Regions from separate parts of the Ruegeria sp. CDSC002 genome, predicted to be linked through region 2. Evidence: riboswitches for the same ligand, from Rfam matches in the RefSeq annotation. Region 2 holds a riboswitch; the other holds the start of a gene.
The links. Region 2 has a riboswitch for thiamine pyrophosphate ahead of thiD (bifunctional hydroxymethylpyrimidine kinase/phosphomethylpyrimidine kinase). Riboswitches for the same ligand answer to the same signal wherever they lie in the genome.
Positions count from the first base shown of each region.

Region 1: another riboswitch for thiamine pyrophosphate. It lies ahead of thiB (thiamine ABC transporter substrate binding subunit); the one in region 2 lies ahead of thiD (bifunctional hydroxymethylpyrimidine kinase/phosphomethylpyrimidine kinase).

Region 1 covers NZ_JBXWOM010000005.1:353,847-362,856, forward strand. The annotation lists gene AC2FJE_RS11960 (iron chelate uptake ABC transporter family permease subunit) at 1-456, opposite strand, end outside; gene AC2FJE_RS11965 (metal ABC transporter ATP-binding protein) at 456-1,208, opposite strand; gene AC2FJE_RS11970 (Fur family transcriptional regulator) at 1,211-1,723, opposite strand; gene AC2FJE_RS11975 (zinc ABC transporter substrate-binding protein) at 1,780-2,832, shown strand; gene AC2FJE_RS11980 (HalD/BesD family halogenase) at 3,070-3,855, opposite strand; gene AC2FJE_RS11985 (enoyl-CoA hydratase) at 4,332-5,096, shown strand; gene AC2FJE_RS11990 (CBS domain-containing protein) at 5,417-5,905, shown strand; gene AC2FJE_RS11995 (ArsB/NhaD family transporter) at 5,930-7,294, shown strand; TPP riboswitch at 7,432-7,537, shown strand; gene thiB (thiamine ABC transporter substrate binding subunit) at 7,571-8,551, shown strand; gene AC2FJE_RS12005 (thiamine/thiamine pyrophosphate ABC transporter permease ThiP) at 8,527-9,010, shown strand, end outside.
Region 2 covers NZ_JBXWOM010000002.1:340,063-349,072, reverse strand. The annotation lists gene AC2FJE_RS05755 (3-deoxy-manno-octulosonate cytidylyltransferase) at 1-67, opposite strand, end outside; gene cysQ (3'(2'),5'-bisphosphate nucleotidase CysQ) at 67-864, opposite strand; gene AC2FJE_RS05745 (ABC transporter permease) at 988-1,809, shown strand; gene AC2FJE_RS05740 (alpha-ketoglutarate-dependent dioxygenase AlkB family protein) at 1,806-2,408, opposite strand; gene dnaK (molecular chaperone DnaK) at 2,621-4,531, shown strand; gene dnaJ (molecular chaperone DnaJ) at 4,606-5,760, shown strand; TPP riboswitch at 5,890-5,995, shown strand; gene thiD (bifunctional hydroxymethylpyrimidine kinase/phosphomethylpyrimidine kinase) at 6,041-6,844, shown strand; gene AC2FJE_RS05720 (FAD-dependent oxidoreductase) at 6,841-7,818, shown strand; gene thiS (sulfur carrier protein ThiS) at 7,802-7,996, shown strand; gene AC2FJE_RS05710 (thiazole synthase) at 8,000-8,764, shown strand; gene AC2FJE_RS05705 (thiamine phosphate synthase) at 8,761-9,010, shown strand, end outside.

The sequences.
Region 1 (9,010 bases), on a different contig from region 2:
CGTCGCCGTCAACAGCTGGGACCAACGCCAGGCAATCAAAATTACGACCAGTGCAGCGCCGCCCCAGATGACGGCCAGATCCGAACGGGAAACGGCCAGAATGTCGCCAAACAGATAGGCCATCAAATCAATCCGGACACCGGAGAGGAATGAAACCGCCACAAGACCAAATGCCAAAGCGGAATGTGCCATGACACCCAGCAACGTATCCATTGCGTACCCACGACCTGCCAACAGCGTCACGGTCAGCGCCATCAACAAGGCGACGGCCAGCGCACCTGTAAAAACCGACATCTGAAACGTTAGCGACAAGGCCACGCCAAGAATGGCTGCGTGCGCTGTGGCATCGCCGAAATAGGCCATACGGCGCCACACCACAAAACACCCCAACGGCGCCGCAGCAAAGGCCACGCCCACTCCGGCCAGTGTGGCCCGGGTCATGAAATCATCAAGCATTATTCTGCGGCTTCCTGTGAGTCTTTTCCATGATTATGATGATGATCGTGGTTGTGATCATGATCATGGCGGTAAAGGGCAAGCGCTCCACCTGTTCCGGTTCCGAACAACGCGCGGTATTCGGGGGCCGAGGCCACCACCGCAGGTGAGCCCTCGCAACAGACATGGCCGTTCAGGCAGATCACCCGGTCCGAAGCGCTCATCACCACGTGGAGCTCGTGGCTTATCATGATGATAGCGCACCCTGTTTCCTGACGCACGTCTTCGATCTGGCGATAGAACGCAGCCGACCCGGGCTGATCCAACCCTTGCGTGGCCTCATCCAGCAACAGGATTTCGGGCCGGTTGATCAAGGCGCGCGCCAGCAGCACGCGCTGGAATTGTCCGCCCGAAAGCTGTGACATCTGGCGCTTGAGCAGATCGGGCACACCAGCTGTTTCCAACGCAGCCGCGCAATCCTTCTTTGACGCGCGATGGGTCAGCCGCATGAACCGTTCGACGGTGATCGGCAGGGTCGGGTCGATATGCAGCTTTTGCGGAACGTAGCCAATTCTCAGCCCCAGCTTTCGCTTTACCTGCCCGGCAGACGGTTTGATTGCACCGATTATGGCGCGCAGCAGGCTTGTCTTACCCGAACCGTTAGGGCCGACGATGGTCACAATTTCACCAGGTTCGACCCCCATGTTGATGTGCCGTAACACGGTATTGGCCCCATAGCTAACGCTGAGGTCTTCTACGGAAATCAGGTTCATTTCTACGCCTTTTCGGTGCAGTCGGGGCAAACGCCTTCGGCTTCTACAACGGTCCGCTCGATCTCGAAACCCACTGCCCGCGCGGCTGCGCCCAGCTCTCCCTTCGCGGGTGTTGAATGTGTTTCGGCCACAGCATCACATTTCCTGCAAATCATGAAGGCCGGGGAATGCGTTGCCCCGGGATGCGCGCAGGCGACAAATGCGTTCAACCGTTCGATTTTGTGGACAAACCCGTTCTCGACAAGAAAATCGAGGGCGCGGTAAGCCACTGGTGGCTGCGATCCGAAGCCTTCGTCGCGCAATCGATCAAGAATTGTATAGGCACCCAAGGCCCGATGTTCCTGCAGCAGCATCTCCAAAACCTTGCGCCGCACGGGAGTCAGCCGCAGACCTTCTTCTTTGCACCGGGTCTCGGCAACGGTCAGGCTACTTTCGACGCAGTGCGCGTGGTCGTGCTTTTGGAATCCGACAAGGGCGGAGTCTTCAGCAGGTGCAGGTCTCATCTCACTTGTCATGTTATTCCATATCATATATGCCACTCGCAACGTTATAAAATCACATAGAGGGTTTGATGTCCAGAAAGCTTCTTCCTGTTTCGGTCACGGCTGCGTTGATGGGGGGCACAGCGATGGCCGATGTCCCAAATGTTGCCGTTGATATTGCTCCGGTGCACTCATTGGTGGCGCGCGTGATGGAAGGTGTTGGCGCACCGAACCTGATCGTACAAGCCGGCGCGTCCCCGCATGAATACAACCTCCGCCCTTCCGAGGCGGCTGCCCTGCAGAATGCGGATTTGGTATTCTGGATGGGCGAGGACCTGACCCCATGGATGGAAGGCGCAGTCGAGAACCTGGCCAACGGAGCGACAGTCACCCCCCTGCTCGAAGCGGATGGCACCGTCCTACTGGATTTCCGCGAGGACGCGCTGTTTGAAGCGCATGATCATGGCGATGAAGATCACGCTGAAGAGGAGGACCATGACGATCATGGTCACGAGGATCATGCCGACGACAAAGACCATGACGATCATGACCACGAAGAGCATGCCGAGGGCGAAGACCACGATCACGAGGATCATGCAGAACACGACGACCACCATGACCACGCGCATGGCGATCATGATCCGCATACCTGGCTTTCGCCCAAAAACGCCGACACCTGGCTGAACGTGATTGCCGCGCAGCTTTCCGCAGCGGACCCGGACAATGCGGGTGCATATTTCGCAAACGCGGCGGCTGCCCGCGAAGAGATGGCATCCCTCTCCGCTGAAGTGAGTGCAACTCTGGAACCTGTACGCGGCAGTAACTTCATCGTTTTCCACGATGCTTATCAGTATTTCGAGAACGCCTTCGACTTCCCCGCGTCGGGTGCGATTTCGCTTAGTGACGCGTCAGATCCAAGCCCGGCGCGGATTTCTGAGATTCAGGGGCGCATTCGCGAAGAAGGGATCAATTGTGTTCTGTCAGAGCCGCAATTCAACCCAGGCATCGTCGCCACTGTCTTGGACGGAACCGAAGCGAATACCGGTGTGATAGATCCACTAGGTTCTGATCTTGAACCCGGGGCTAAGCTGTACCCGCAAATGATCCGGAACATCGCAAAAACATTGGCGGAATGCCTATGACCTGACAGGGCAGCCCGTTTTGGCATGGAAATCCAGAGCGGGCTGAACATCGCCGGGGGCACAAAGGTTTCTCGGAAACTTGGTTTTTTCGTTTCGGTGCTCGCGGCATTCGCCCTTTTGGAAACTCAGCCAGATTTCTTCTAGAATTCCCAACAGAACGACGCAGTCAGAGGCTGTAGCGGTGTCGGGATCAACGATCCGGACACTAGTTACGGGTCAGGCATGCGCAATCCCGGCTCACGACGCGCGTCCGTAAAACCCGATGCGTTCTTCGTGTGTGAACTGAACGTTTGGCCGATCATAAAAGGAAAACACGGCGATCATACGGTCGCGGTCGCCTTGAACAGGCGAGACGCGGTGCGCCGTGTTTTTGCCTTTGAAGATGTTCAAAGTCCCCGGCTGCAGTTTCATGAGCGTGGGCTTGCGCCGGCCTTCCAGCAATTCAGCCACCCCATCGTAATTCGGGTTGTCATCACTACGCAGGTCTTTTTCGTACTCAAATTCACCCCCCGCAGACGGCGCTTGCAACAGCAGCGTTGTGGTGAATTCGGACCTGTCGAAATGCCAGTTCAGGGCCTGCCCGGCTGAGTAAGCCATGACGTTCACGCGGGCCAGCGGATCATCCATCACAAATAGCTTTGGCTTTTTCATGACCGCAGCCAGAAACTGCGCAAATGGCGGCCAATCGTAGAGGCGGATCACAATGGCCTGCCCCAACTGATCGGCACAAATCGTTCTGTTAGACGTCTCAAATTGGGTCAGGGCCGGATGGTCGCTGCCGAGGCCCTCGATAGACGTCCTGAAATAGATGTTGTGCCGCCGCGCGTGGACAAAAGCCTCTTCGGCAAAAACCGGTTGCAGCTCAGACACCGCCGATTCCAGCGCACTGTCGCGAACAAAGCCAGGCAGGTTAAATAGTCCATTCTCAGAAAGATCGGCTTTGCAGCGTTCGATCAGGCTGTGCCAGGCCATGCTGCCCGGCTGGTCCAATGGATACAAATCCAAGTTTAAGACATCACGCATCTTCGACCCTCCTTTCCTGTTATCCTGAGCAGGGCTTGAAACAGGGCTTTATCAATGGATAGCCTTTTTGGGGAGCATAAGAATTTCAAAAGCACTGACCGAAAAACGGATTGCCCGGCGGAAAGCGCCTATTCCTGAGGGCGCTTGTTCAGTAGAAATGACGGCGATGGATTAAAAGTCGGAGACCCTCATCAGGATGAGCATGTCGCCGATCCCTTTGCGGCAGGATTACCGGATAGCTTACGCAAAAAGACGTAGATCTCCTCCAGATGTAAAAAAAGTCGTAGCTGCGCTGCAAAGTTAAGGCACCACTGAATTCAGCAGTGGGGATCAATCTGGCACACTCGCCCGGCGACGTGAGGTAACCGCCCTGATTTGTTGACGCAGGCTATTTGCCCGCATACGAACTTGCCCACATGCAGGAAACCCACAGCCGACGCGGCACAAATTCCGCCGGACATCCAAGGAATAACGCCATGAGCGAACATATCATCGTCAGCACTCAGGATCGCGTCACCACAGTCACGATTTCTCGCACAGACAAGAAAAACGCGATCACTTTTGCCATGTATACCGCGATAGCTGAAGCCATCGAAGAATACGGTCAAACCGATCAAGCCCGGGCGCTGGTCATCACTGGTGAAGGCGATATGTTCACGGCCGGGAATGACCTGCAGGACTTTATGACAGGCGGTCTTCCGGCGGGTGACGCTGAAAATCCGATTATTCGGTTCCTGAATGCGATCCGGGATTGTCCGAAACCCCTGATCGCCGCAGTCAACGGTTCTGCAATTGGTGTTGGCCTGACCATGCTGCTGCACTGCGATCTGGTCTATTCCGCGAACAGCGCTACATTCAGCGCTCCATTTGTCCAACTGGGTCTGGTGCCCGAGGCCGGTTCTTCGATGTTGCTGCCTGCGTCTCTCGGTATGGCTGTCGCCAATGACGTCTTGCTGGCCGGGCGGGTTCTGACGGCATCCGAGGCCCTGAACCACGGGTTGGTCGCGCGCGTCTTTGCCGACGGTGAGTTGATGAACGAAGTCCAGGAGATCGCAAAAGCCATTGCAGCCTCATCCCCGGTAGCGCTCAAACAGTCAAAGACCCTGATCCGCAATCAGCGTGACGAAGTGGCCGGACACATGGCCGCGGAAATCAAGATTTTTGCCGCGCAGCTACAATCCCCGGATTTCGCCGAAAGCGTTGCGGCCAAACTGCAAAAACGCGCACCGAATTACGGCTGACCCGCGCCTTTGAGGGACTACGGCTTTCCTCGCCTCGAAGGCAGCCCCAGTTATTTCGGAAACGAAAGCTGAGGCACAAAACGCCACTGACGCAAACCCAAGCTGAAACCAACCTTCCGTAATTGGCCTACGTCGCCAATAACGACAGGATATCAACTTAATTTCATTACCGGGCTGGTCAATTCCGCCCGGCAATGGAATCAGTGCGCATCAACAAATTTTGATTCGCCCTGACACGCTTTAACAAGCCGAAATAGGGCGTGCCCTGTGGCTGTTGGATGGCGTTTCACCCGATAGCCGCGTGAAGTCAGAGGAAAAGCATGGGCCTAACCTGCTATGACGTGATGGTGCCGCCTGAGGTACAAAAGACCATTCTGCCGGATGAAAGCATCGCCACGGCTTTCAACATCATCAGGGGCAGCCGGGCACGGTTTCTGCCTGTCGTGGCTGAAGACGGGACTTATGTTGGCGTCTTTACCGCCCCGACGCTGCTGAAACTGATTCTGCCGAAGGCGGCTACAATCGGTCTAAATGATGATGCGTCGCGCGTCGCGATCGACTCGCTCAGCTTCATGAATCTGACGCGGGATGATTTCGAACAACAGATGGAGCGGCTGAAGACCGAAAAGGTTCGCGACAACATGTCGAGGCCCTCGAACATCCCTGTCGCTGCACCTGATACGCCGGTGATGGAAGGTATCTTCCTGATCTACAAATTCAAACGGCACGTGATCCTTGTTGAGCCCGAAACCAACCGTTTCGTTGGCACCGTAAGCGCCAACTCGCTTTTGGATCGCGCACTCAGCTAACCCTATACAAACCGGACTAAAACCTTGGCTACGCATTCGACGTCACACGGAGAGGCCGCTCTCTCTGTTCCACAACTATTGGGCATTGATCCGCTTTGGATCGCGACCGGAATTCTGATTTTGGTGTATGCGGTCCTGATCACCGAAAAGGTTAACCGCGCCATTCTGACGATGCTGGGCGCGTCCCTGATGGTCCTGTTTGGCATCATCAATCAGGAACAGGCCGTGGCGGGTGTGGACGCCAACACTCTGGCACTGCTTATCGGCATGATGGTCATCGTGGGGATCACCAGCAAATGCGGATTGTTCCAATACGTAGCGATCAAGGCCGCAAAAGCGGTGAAAGCCAATCCAACCGGCATCCTGATCATGCTGACGCTGATTACGGCGGTGTTCTCGGCCCTGCTGGACAACGTGACGACCGTTTTGCTGATCGCCCCGATTACGCTTCTGATCACTGAAGCCCTGGAAACGCGTGTGTTCCCGTTCTTTGTTGCCGAGATCCTAGCCTCGAACGTGGGGGGAACAGCGACGCTGATCGGTGACCCGCCCAACATCATCATTGGCTCGGCCGCAGGTTTGAGCTTCAACGATTTCGTGGTGAACCTGGCGCCTATCTCGGCCATATGTCTGGTTGTCCTGACCGGCATTATTTACCTTATGAACCGCAAGGAACTGGCCCGCATTCCGAAATCGGCCAGCGATCGGATTATGGGGTTCAACGAATCCGAAGCGGTTACTGATGTTGTCTTGATGATCAAGTCTCTGGCCGTATTGGCTCTGGTTTTGCTGGGGTTCACGCTGGGGCACAGCTACGGCATTCAGCCCGGTACGTCAGCGTTGGCCGGTGCTGGCCTGTTGATGCTGCTGGCCTATGGCCACCAAAGCGGTGAAGAACAATCCGAGTCGGTTCACCACATTTTTGGTGAAGTTGAATGGGTCACAATCTTTTTCTTCGGTGGGCTGTTCGTCATTGTTGCCGGTGTTGAACATGTTGGCCTCTTGGCATTCTTTGGTGAGAAAGTGCTGGAGCTGACCCAAGGCGACATGATGTGGACCGCGTTCTTCATCTTTTGGGCCTCCGGCATTTTGTCCGCAATCCTCGACAACATTCCTTTCGTGGCAACGATGATCCCTCTGATCGAGTCCACCGCAGACACGTTCGGCGGCAAGGACGCGATTGAACCCCTTTGGTGGTCGCTGGCGCTTGGGGCCTGTCTGGGCGGCAACGGTACACTGTTGGGGGCAAGCGCCAACCTTACGGTGGCTGCTTTTGCGGAAAAGGCCAAGCAGCCCATCGGCTTCATCGCCTTCGCCAAAATTGCATTCCCGATCATGATCCTCACCCTGATGATCGCGAACGTCTATATTTGGCTGCGTTACTTCTGACCTATGGCCCTTTGAACCAAACGTATTACAGGTTCAAAGGGCGTCCGACTCCGGACAGGTTTACTTGCCCGCATGTGACACGCACCGCGCTGAGGCACCGAATTTGGTTGTCTTTCTAGCCAATCCCCCCTAGTGACGGCCTCACCTCGGGGAGCACGGCCTGCCGCGCTGAGATGCTTATCAAGCGAACCCGTAGAACCTGAACCGGCTAGAACCGGCGGAGGGAAGGGTTTCGGTTTCATCCATCCTTGCCCTCTCGCCGCAATGGAGGATGACATGAAACATCTGCTAATTGCTGCGGGACTTCTGAGTGCAACTACGGCCATCGCCGCCGACAAGCCTCAGCTAACCGTTTACACCTATGACAGCTTTGTATCCGATTGGGGCCCCGGCCCGCAGGTCAAAGAAGCCTTTGAGGCAACCTGCGACTGCGAGCTGAACCTCGTGGGCGTCGAAGATGGTGCCGCACTTTTGTCGCGTGTCCGGCTTGAGGGTGAAAACTCTGACGCCGACGTCGTGCTTGGTCTGGATACCAACCTGATTGCAGCGGCCCGGGAAACCGGCCTGTTTGCGCCCAATTCCGTTTCTGCCGACTTCGCGCTGCCGATCGAATGGACCGATGACACGTTCACACCGTATGACTGGGGCTACTTCGCCTTCGTTCACAAAGCGGATGCGACCGCGCCTGCGAACTTCCGGGAGCTGGCGGACAGCGACACCAAGATCATCATCCAGGACCCTCGCTCGTCCACGCCCGGTCTGGGTCTGCTGATGTGGGTTAAAGCGGCGTATGGTGATGATGCACCCGAAATCTGGGCTGGTCTTTCCGACAATATCGTGACGGTCACAAAAGGCTGGTCCGAAGCGTACGGCCTGTTCCTTGAGGGCGAGTCGGACATGGTTCTCAGCTACACGACATCTCCGGCCTATCACCTGATTGCCGAGGACGATGGCAGCAAGGCTGCGTCTGCTTTTGACGAAGGCAATTACCTGCAGGTTGAAGTCGCCGCAAAACTGGCCGCGACGGATCAGGCCGAACTGGCGGATCAGTTTTTGCAGTTCATGGTCTCGGACGCGTTCCAGCAGATCATTCCAACAACCAACTGGATGTATCCGGCTGTAACGCCGGCAGAAGGTTTGCCGAAAGGGTTTGACACCCTGACAGTGCCGGCAAAGTCGCTGCTGTTCTCTCCCGATGAAGCCGCCGCCGTGCGGGATCAGGCCCTGGCAGAATGGCAGAACGCGCTCAGCCAGTAAGCCCATGGCCCGGTATCGGTGCGGCAGCTCTGGTCGCCGCGCTGATCCTGGGCACTCTTGCGGCGGTTGCACTGCGTGCTGAAACCAGCGGCGGGTTCAGTCCCGCCGACTGGGCTGCGCTGCGCTTCACGCTGACCCAGGCCACGCTGTCCGCATTGTTCAGCGTGGTGTTGGCCGTGCCGGTTGCGCGGGCTTTGGCACGTCGGAGGTTCCCCGGCCGACGGGCTTTAATTGCGCTTTTGGGTGCGCCCTTCATCCTGCCGGTCATCGTTGCCATTCTGGGTCTGCTGCAAGTCTTTGGCCGGTCGGGATGGATCTCGGACTTCCTTGGCATTTTCGGCCTGCCGCCCATACGCATCTACGGCTTGCATGGGGTCGTACTGGCGCATGTTTTCTTCAACCTACCCCTGGCCACACGCCTTGTGTTGCAAGCCTGGCAGGAAATTCCTGCAGAACGGT
Region 2 (9,010 bases):
GAACCAGCGGCTTGCCAGGGTAGCGGGTCGAGGCATAGCGGGCGGGGATGGCAATCAATACGGACATCAGGCCTCCTTCAGGTCAACGCCCGGAGCGTAGGCGATAAAGAACGGGTTTGCATAGCCGTCCTTGCCGTAGGTCAATGACGAGTGGTCATCGAAACGAACAACCTTGCCGCCCGCACCCGCCAAAACGGCGTGACCGGCGGCTGTGTCCCACTCCATCGTGCGCCCGACGCGGGGATAGAGGTCCGCTTCCCCTGTTGCGACCAGACAGAATTTCAGGGACGAGCCCGCGCTTTTGCTGTCCTTGACCTGATATTTGTTGATGTAATCTTCGGTCGCCTGATCGCGGTGTGATTTTGACGCGACGATCAAAAGTGCCGAATTGTTTGGTTCAGACACCGAAATCGGGGTTACGTCACCGGCCTGTGCCTTGTTCAGCGCGCCGGTTTCTTCAACCGATTGACCGTCTGCTTGCGTGTAGAACATGCGCCCCTTGGCCGGTGCATACACAACGCCCCGAGTTGGCACTCCGTTTTCGACCAATGCGATGTTCACCGTGAAATCACCGCGCCGGTTGATGAATTCCTTGGTGCCGTCCAGCGGATCGACGATCAGGAATGTGTCGCCTTTTACGGAATGTGATGCGGCCTGTTCTTCGGTCACCAGCAGAATATCCGGGAACGCGGCGCGCAAGCCTGCCGATATCAGGGCATCGGCTGCCTCGTCCGCTTCGGTCACGGGGCTGGCGTCGGATTTGACTTTGACGTCGAAATCATCCGCCTCGTAGATCCGCATGATCGTGTCCCCGGCTTCCAGCGCCAGACGTCTGATTACGGGAATAAGGGCGTCGTAGGTCACAAAAATGCTCCGTTGCTGTAGTTTGTTGATCGAAATCCTTGTGGGCCTTATGATGCGGCGGTTACGGAACGGCAAGAATTTCGTGGCAGTTTGCAGGCAGTTCAGCGGGAAAGAGTGTACTGAGTGTTTTATTTTAAGCGAAAACAGACGCTTTTGGGCAGCGCTTTCACGACCGCTGAGCTTATCTATCATGCGGTTGTGCACGGGATACGATCAAAACACGCGAATGCCGTGATCGCGATCATCATCAATATCGTGCAAATTCTCGCACTTGTGACCGTTTTTTATCTGATCTTGTCGATGTTGGGCACACGAGTGGCCAAGATCCGGGGTAACTTTATCCTGTTTCTCTTATCAGGTGTCTTTCTGTTCCTGACTCACATCAAAGCCGTCTCGACCGTCGCTGGCGTGGCTACAGGAAACAACCCGATGATGCTGCACTCTCCGATGAATATGATGGTCGCGTTGTTGGCGACCGCCTTCGGATCGCTTTATACGCAATTGGTTTCGATCCTTGTGATCCTCTTCGCCTACAGCGTCATAATTGAGCCGCTGGAGATCCAAGAGCCCGGCGGCGCGTTCTATATGCTGATCCTGGCCTGGTTTACGGGATGTGCGGTGGGTGTTGTTTTCATGGCGCTCAAACCGTGGTTCCCCGGGACTGCTGATATTCTCAGAAACTTGTACCGACGCATGAACATGATTTTTTCGGGCAAAATGGTTGTAGGGAATGCGCTGGGTGGCTTCTTGCTGAGTTTCTTTGCCTGGAACCCGTTGTTTCACATAATTGACCAATGCCGTGGCTTTGTCTTTCGTAACTACTATCCACGTAACTCCAGTTGGGAATACGCGCTTTGGGTTGGGTTGGCCTTGCTGACAATTGGATTGCTGGGGATTTTTTACACCCGCCAGCATGTGTCGGCCAGTTGGGGGGCGCGCCGCTAACTCGCCACCCGTAGGGTCAGGTTGATCCGCCCGCCTTTGGGCAACAGCTTGGATGATCCGAAACGGATGCGGTCTACCCCGTGATAGGTCAGACGGGCGGGGCCGCCCATGACCACAACGTCGCCGGAGTTCAGCCAGATCGACTCGGTCTTGCCGCCCCGGCTTTCGTTTCCGATGCGGAAAAGGGCGTCGTCGCCCAGGGATATCGACAAGACGGGCCAAGAAAAATCGGCCTCGTCCTTGTCTTGATGCAGCCCCATGCGCGCACCTTCGCCGTAATAGTTGATCAGACAGCAATCCGGATCGCGTTGGATGCTGGCAAGCTTGCGCCAGATGCCCAGTATCGTATCAGGAATGTCGGGCCACACCATTCCTTTAGGGTGCCGCGCCTGATATCGGTAGCCCCCTTTGTCAGTGACCCAACCAAACGCTCCGGCTGAGGTCATGCGCACCGACATTTCCTTGCCCGAGGGCGTAACCGGCCGGAACAGCGGCGCCGATTTCAGAATCGGGCGCAACGCCTCAATCAGTTGCGTTTGTGCCGCAACGTCCAGATAGGATTTTCTGATGTCAAATCCGCGCAAGAGCAGCCGCGCCATTGAAGATTCCCCAATCCTTGCCAAAACCTTGCCAAAAAGGCCGCAGATTCCCGAAAACCTGCCTTTTACACCGCTTGCAGGCCTCTGATCTCGCCCTTATATACGCCGGGACGCGCGATGGTGTAGTGCTGTTGCGCAAACCAGATCGGGACCGGATGCCATAACGGGTCCGGACCTCGAGACATCGCCTTGAAGAGAAAGGGATTGAACATATGGGAAAAGTAATCGGTATTGACCTCGGCACCACCAACTCGTGTGTGGCCATCATGGACGGCTCTCAGCCAAAGGTCATTGAAAACGCAGAAGGGGCGCGGACCACGCCCTCGATCGTCGCCTTCACCGAAGATGAGCGTCTGGTCGGTCAGCCTGCAAAACGTCAGGCGGTCACCAACCCCGACAACACGATCTTTGGCGTCAAGCGTCTGATCGGTCGTCGCGTGGATGATGCAGAAGTCCAGAAGGACAAGAAAATGGTGCCGTACGCCATCGTGGATGGCGGCAACGGTGACGCGTGGGTGGAAGCCCGCGGTGAAAAATACTCTCCAAGCCAGATTTCGGCCTTCACTCTGGGCAAGATGAAGGAAACCGCAGAAAGCTATCTGGGTGAAGAAGTTACGCAGGCGGTCATCACCGTTCCCGCGTATTTCAATGACGCTCAGCGTCAGGCCACCAAAGATGCAGGCAAAATCGCCGGTCTAGAAGTGCTGCGGATCATCAACGAACCGACAGCGGCTGCGCTGGCCTATGGTCTGGACAAAGAAGAAACCCAAACCATCGCGGTCTATGACCTTGGTGGTGGTACGTTCGACGTGACCATTCTGGAAATCGACGACGGGCTGTTCGAAGTCAAATCGACCAATGGCGACACCTTCCTGGGTGGTGAAGACTTTGACATGCGCATCGTCAACTACCTGGCGGATGAGTTCAAAAAGGAACACGGTGTCGATCTGTCCAGCGACAAGATGGCCCTGCAGCGTCTGAAAGAAGCCGCGGAAAAAGCCAAGATCGAACTGTCCTCGACCTCGCAGACTGAGATCAACCAGCCGTTCATCTCGATGGGCGCCAACGGTCAGCCGCTGCACATGGTCATGAAACTGACCCGTGCCAAGCTGGAATCGCTGGTCGGCGATCTGATCAAGAAATCGATGAAACCCTGTCAGGCCGCATTGAAAGACGCAGGTCTGTCGGCGGGCGACATTGATGAGGTTGTTCTGGTCGGTGGTATGACCCGCATGCCGAAGGTGATCGAAGAGGTCACCAAATTCTTCGGTAAAGAACCGCACAAGGGTGTGAACCCGGACGAAGTTGTTGCCATGGGTGCCGCCATTCAGGCCGGCGTTCTGCAAGGCGACGTCAAAGACGTGGTTCTGCTGGACGTAACCCCGCTTTCGCTGGGTATCGAGACGTTGGGTGGCGTGTTCACTCGTCTTATCGACCGTAACACCACGATCCCGACGAAAAAGTCTCAGGTCTTCTCGACCGCCGAGGACAACCAGAACGCTGTGACCATCCGCTGTTTCCAGGGTGAGCGCGAAATGGCTGCGGATAACAAGATCCTGGGTCAGTTCAACCTTGAAGATATCCCGCCCGCACCGCGCGGCATGCCTCAGATCGAGGTGACTTTTGACATCGACGCCAACGGCATTGTCTCGGTTTCGGCCAAGGACAAAGGTACCGGCAAAGAGCAGAAGATCACCATCCAGGCATCGGGTGGTCTGTCGGACGAAGATATCGACAAGATGGTCAAGGACGCCGAAGAGAACGCCGAGGCGGACAAGGAACGCCGCGAGCTGATCGAGGCGAAGAACCAGGCGGAAAGCCTCATCCACTCGACCGAGAAGTCGATGGAAGAGCATGCCGACAAGGTCGACCCGACCACCATCGAAGCCATCGAGCTGGCGATTGTCGCGCTGAAGGACGAGCTGGAAACCGAGAATGCCGACAAGATCAAGTCAGGCATTCAGAACGTGACCGAAGCCGCCATGAAGCTGGGCGAAGCCATCTACAAGGCGCAGTCTGAAGAGACCGAGGATGAGCCAGCGGCGGCGGATGCCGCTCCGGCTGGTGAAGACGATATCGTCGATGCCGAATTCGAAGATCTTGACGACGAAAAGCGTAAGTAACGGGAAACCGGGCCAATTCGGGCCGGTCCGGTCACCGGGCCGGCCCGATTACGTTGCGGCAGAAGGAAATACTGATGTCAAAACGCGACTACTATGATGTGCTCGGCGTGTCCAAGGGCGCATCAGCGGACGAGATCAAGAAGGGCTTTCGCACGAAAGCCAAGGAATTGCATCCCGACCGCAACAAGGACAACCCGGATTCCGAGGCTCAGTTCAAAGAAGCGAACGAAGCTTACGACGTCTTGCGCGATGCCGAAAAAAAGGCCGCGTATGACCGTTTTGGTCATGCCGCGTTTGAAAACGGTATGGGCGGCGGTGGCCGTCCCGGCGGCGGATTTGGCGGACAGGGCGATTTCTCCAGTGCCTTCTCGGACGTGTTCGATGACCTGTTCGGCGATTTTATGGGTGGTCAGCGCGGTGCTACCGGGGGTGGTCGACGGGCCGCGCGCGGGTCAGACCTGCGTTACAACCTGCGTGTAAGCTTGGAAGAAGCATTCTCTGGCCTGCAAAAGACGATCAACGTGCCTGCTGCCGTGGCCTGCTCGGCCTGTGACGGCTCGGGTGCGGAAGGCGGGGTTGAGCCCACAACCTGCCCGACCTGTTCGGGCATGGGAAAAGTGCGGGCGCAACAGGGCTTTTTCACAGTTGAACGGTCGTGTCCGACTTGTTCGGGTCTGGGTCAAATTATCAAGAACCCCTGTAAATCATGCGGCGGCGCCGGGCGCGTCGAAAAAGAACGCGCGCTGTCGGTCAACATTCCAGCTGGTGTCGAAACCGGCACACGCATCCGTCTTGCGGGCGAAGGTGAGGCCGGGATGCGCGGTGGTCCTCCGGGCGACCTGTATATTTTTGTCGAAGTTTCGGACCACAAGCTGTTCGAGCGCGACAGCGTAAACCTGTATTGCCGCGTTCCGGTCAGCATGGCTAAGGCAGCGCTGGGCGGTTCGATCGAAGTGCCCACCATCGACGGTGGCCGTGGTCGCGTGCAAATTCCGGCTGGCAGTCAGTCAGGACGTCAGATGCGCTTGCGCAGCAAAGGCATGCCCGCCCTTCGCGGCGGTGGCGTTGGCGATATGTTCATCGAACTGGCCGTCGAAACCCCGGTCAATCTGACCAGCCGTCAAAAAGAGCTTCTGCGTGAGTTCGACGATCTGGGCGAAGATAACCATCCGGAATCAAAAAGCTTTTTCTCGTCAGTCAAGTCATTTTGGGACGGTATGAAGGGCTGAACCTGCACACCTGAACATCAAACAGAAGCCGGTCCGTTGAGGCCGGCTTTTGCATTTCATAAGGCCAGTTTGACCGTAATCTGCATCAAAATTGGCCCTTGATTCCCCCGCCATCCCCTGAGAGTGTCGCCCCAACCGTTGGGGTGCCCTGTTTGGGGGCTGAGAGGCGTGAATGCGCTAACCCATCGAACCTGATCCGGGCAATACCGGCGTAGGGAACGGTCTTATAGTGCTTAGACGTTTTCCATGCCCGTTGCCCATTTTGAACCGGAGCAACGACATGGCACCCATTGCCTTAACAATCGCAGGATCTGACAGCGGCGGAGGGGCCGGAATTCAGGCAGACCTCAAGGCCATGTCGGCGCTTGGCGTCTATGGTGCCAGTGTGATTACCGCAGTGACGGCGCAGAATACTCGCGCAGTTACGGCGGTGCATGGCATCCCTGTGGACGTCATTGCAGCCCAGATCGAGGCTGTTCTGACCGACCTCGATGTTGGCGCGATCAAGATTGGAATGCTGGCGACCCCTCAGATCATCCAATGTGTCTCAGACAGTATCGCCGAGTTTGACGGGCCGGTAGTTTTGGATCCGGTCATGATTGCGAAATCCGGCGATGCGTTGTTGGCAGAAGAGGCGGTGCAAACCCTGCGCGACGTATTGTTGCCACGCGCGACCGTGTTAACGCCAAACCTGCCCGAAGCAGCCTGTCTGCTGGGCTCTGAGTCTGCGGGCAGCCTCGAACAGATGATCGCACAAGGGCAAGATCTGTGTGCACTTGGCGCTGGTGCGGTTCTGATGAAGGGCGGTCACGGCAAGAGTGACATCTGCCATGACATATTGATCTCACATTCGGGCGTGATTGCTCAGTTTCAAGCGCCGCGCCGACAGACCCGCAACACCCACGGAACCGGATGCACCCTGTCCTCATCCATAGCGGCCGGGTTGGCTAAGGGCCTTTCGCTGCCCCAGGCCGTAGCGCAAGCACATGACTATCTGCAGGGCGCCATCGCTCAGGCCGATGCTTTAAACATCGGGCAAGGTCACGGACCTGTTCATCACTTCCATCAGGTTTGGCCCGCGTGACCGTCTGGTCGATCATAGGCGCAGGTGTGGCCGGGTTGGCCGTCGCGTCCGAACTTGTCGCGCGCGGGGCCAAGGTTCAGGTGTTTGATCCCGGCGGTGCACCGGGGCCGCATGGTTGCTCCTGGTGGGCGGGCGGAATGTTGGCACCTTGGTGCGAGTATGAAAACGCCGAGGAACCTGTCCTGCGTCTGGGGCAATTGGCAATCGACTGGTGGGCCAAGCGTACTCAGGTCCACAGGCGTGGCACACTGGTTGTTGCTAACCCAAGGGACCTGCCGGATCTACGTCGCTTTGCCCGCAGGACTGAGGGATTTTCCGAAGTTGATGCCGACGAAATAACTGCATTAGAGCCTGATTTATACGGTTTCGGAAAGGGTCTCTACTTTGATGCCGAGGCCTATTTGAACCCGCGTCAAGCCTTGTTGGATCTGTCACACCAGCTTCAGGATCACGGTGTTGAATTCCATCATGCGCGCGCTCCGACGGGATTGGACAACGCTATTGATTGCCGAGGTCTGCACGCGCGCGAAAACCTGCAGGACTTGCGCGGCGTAAAGGGTGAGATGCTGGTGATCCGGTGCCCAGACGTGACACTGACCCGGCCTATACGACTGCTTCATCCACGCGTGCCGCTGTATATCGTTCCACGCGGCGACGGCGTCTACATGCTGGGCGCAACAATGATCGAATCCGAGGACAGCAGCCGAATTACCGCACGCTCGATGCTTGAGTTGCTGAGCGCAGCCTACGCCCTGAACCCCGCCTTTGGCGAGGCTGAAGTGTTGGAAATCGGCGTCGATCTGCGTCCCGCTTTCCCCGACAACCTGCCGCGTATTCGGCGACTGGGACCGACAATCTACGCCAACGGCCTCTACCGCCACGGCTACCTGCTGGCCCCTGCACTGGCAAAGGGCGTGGCTGACCTGGCGTTGGACAACAAACATTCGGAGATGGTTGATGAAGATTGTACTTAATGGCGAAAAGCGCGAGGTGCAGGCCGAAACTCTTGCCGATCTTTTGCAGGAATGTGGGTTTTCGGGCCGGGTGGCGACGGCTGTGAACGAGGGTTTTGTGCCCTCAAGCCTGCGCAAAGCTCGCAATATCAAGGATGGCGATCGGATCGAAGTCGTCGCCCCGATGCAGGGGGGCTGAGCGATGAAGACCTTCTACGGCACATCACTGCCGAACCCGTTGATGCTGGGCACCGCGCAATATCCAAGCCCCGCAATCTTGGAAGAGGCATTTCGGGACAGCGGGGCCGGGGTGGCCACCGTATCTTTGCGACGCGAAGCAGGCGCAGGACAAACCTTCTGGCAGATGGTCCGCGATCTGAGCGTTCTTGTCCTGCCCAACACAGCAGGTTGCCATACGGTGAAAGAAGCTGTGACCACCGCTCATATGGCGCGAGAGGTGTTTGACACCAAATGGATCAAGCTGGAACTGATCGGGCATACCGACAGCCTGCAGCCCGACGTGTTCCAATTGGTCGAGGCCGCGCGCATTCTGAGCGAAGACGGGTTCGAGGTTTTTCCGTACACCACGGACGACCTGATCGTGGGTGAGCGCCTTTTGGCGGCAGGGTGTGAAGTTCTGATGCCTTGGGGGGCCCCGATTGGTTCGGGCCGCGGTCTGAACAACGAATACGCCCTGCGCGCAATGCGCGCTGAGTTTCCCGAAATACCACTGGTGATTGACGCTGGTATCGGCCTGCCCAGCCACGCCGCACATGCGATGGAGCTTGGGTATGATGCCGTTCTGCTGAACACCGCGGTGGCACGGGCCGGCGATCCCGCCGCAATGGCCAAGGCGATGAAGCTGGCCATCGAGGCCGGGCGATTGGCCTATCAGGCCGACCCGATCGAAGCGCGCGATATGGCCGAACCCTCGACCCCTGTTATTGGAAAGGCGTTTTTGTCATGAACCTCGACCGGTTTTATCCAATCTTCGACCATTCCGACTGGCTGCGCCGGATGCTGCCCTTGGGCGTGAAACTGGTGCAGTTGCGGATCAAGGATCAACCGGACACGGTGGTACGCGAACAGATCGCGGTTTCGCGGGATCTGTGCCGTGCGCATGGGGCTGTTCTGGTGGTGAATGACCATTGGCAGGTTGCCATTGAGGCGGGCTGCGACTGGATTCATTTGGGACAAGAGGATCTGGATGACG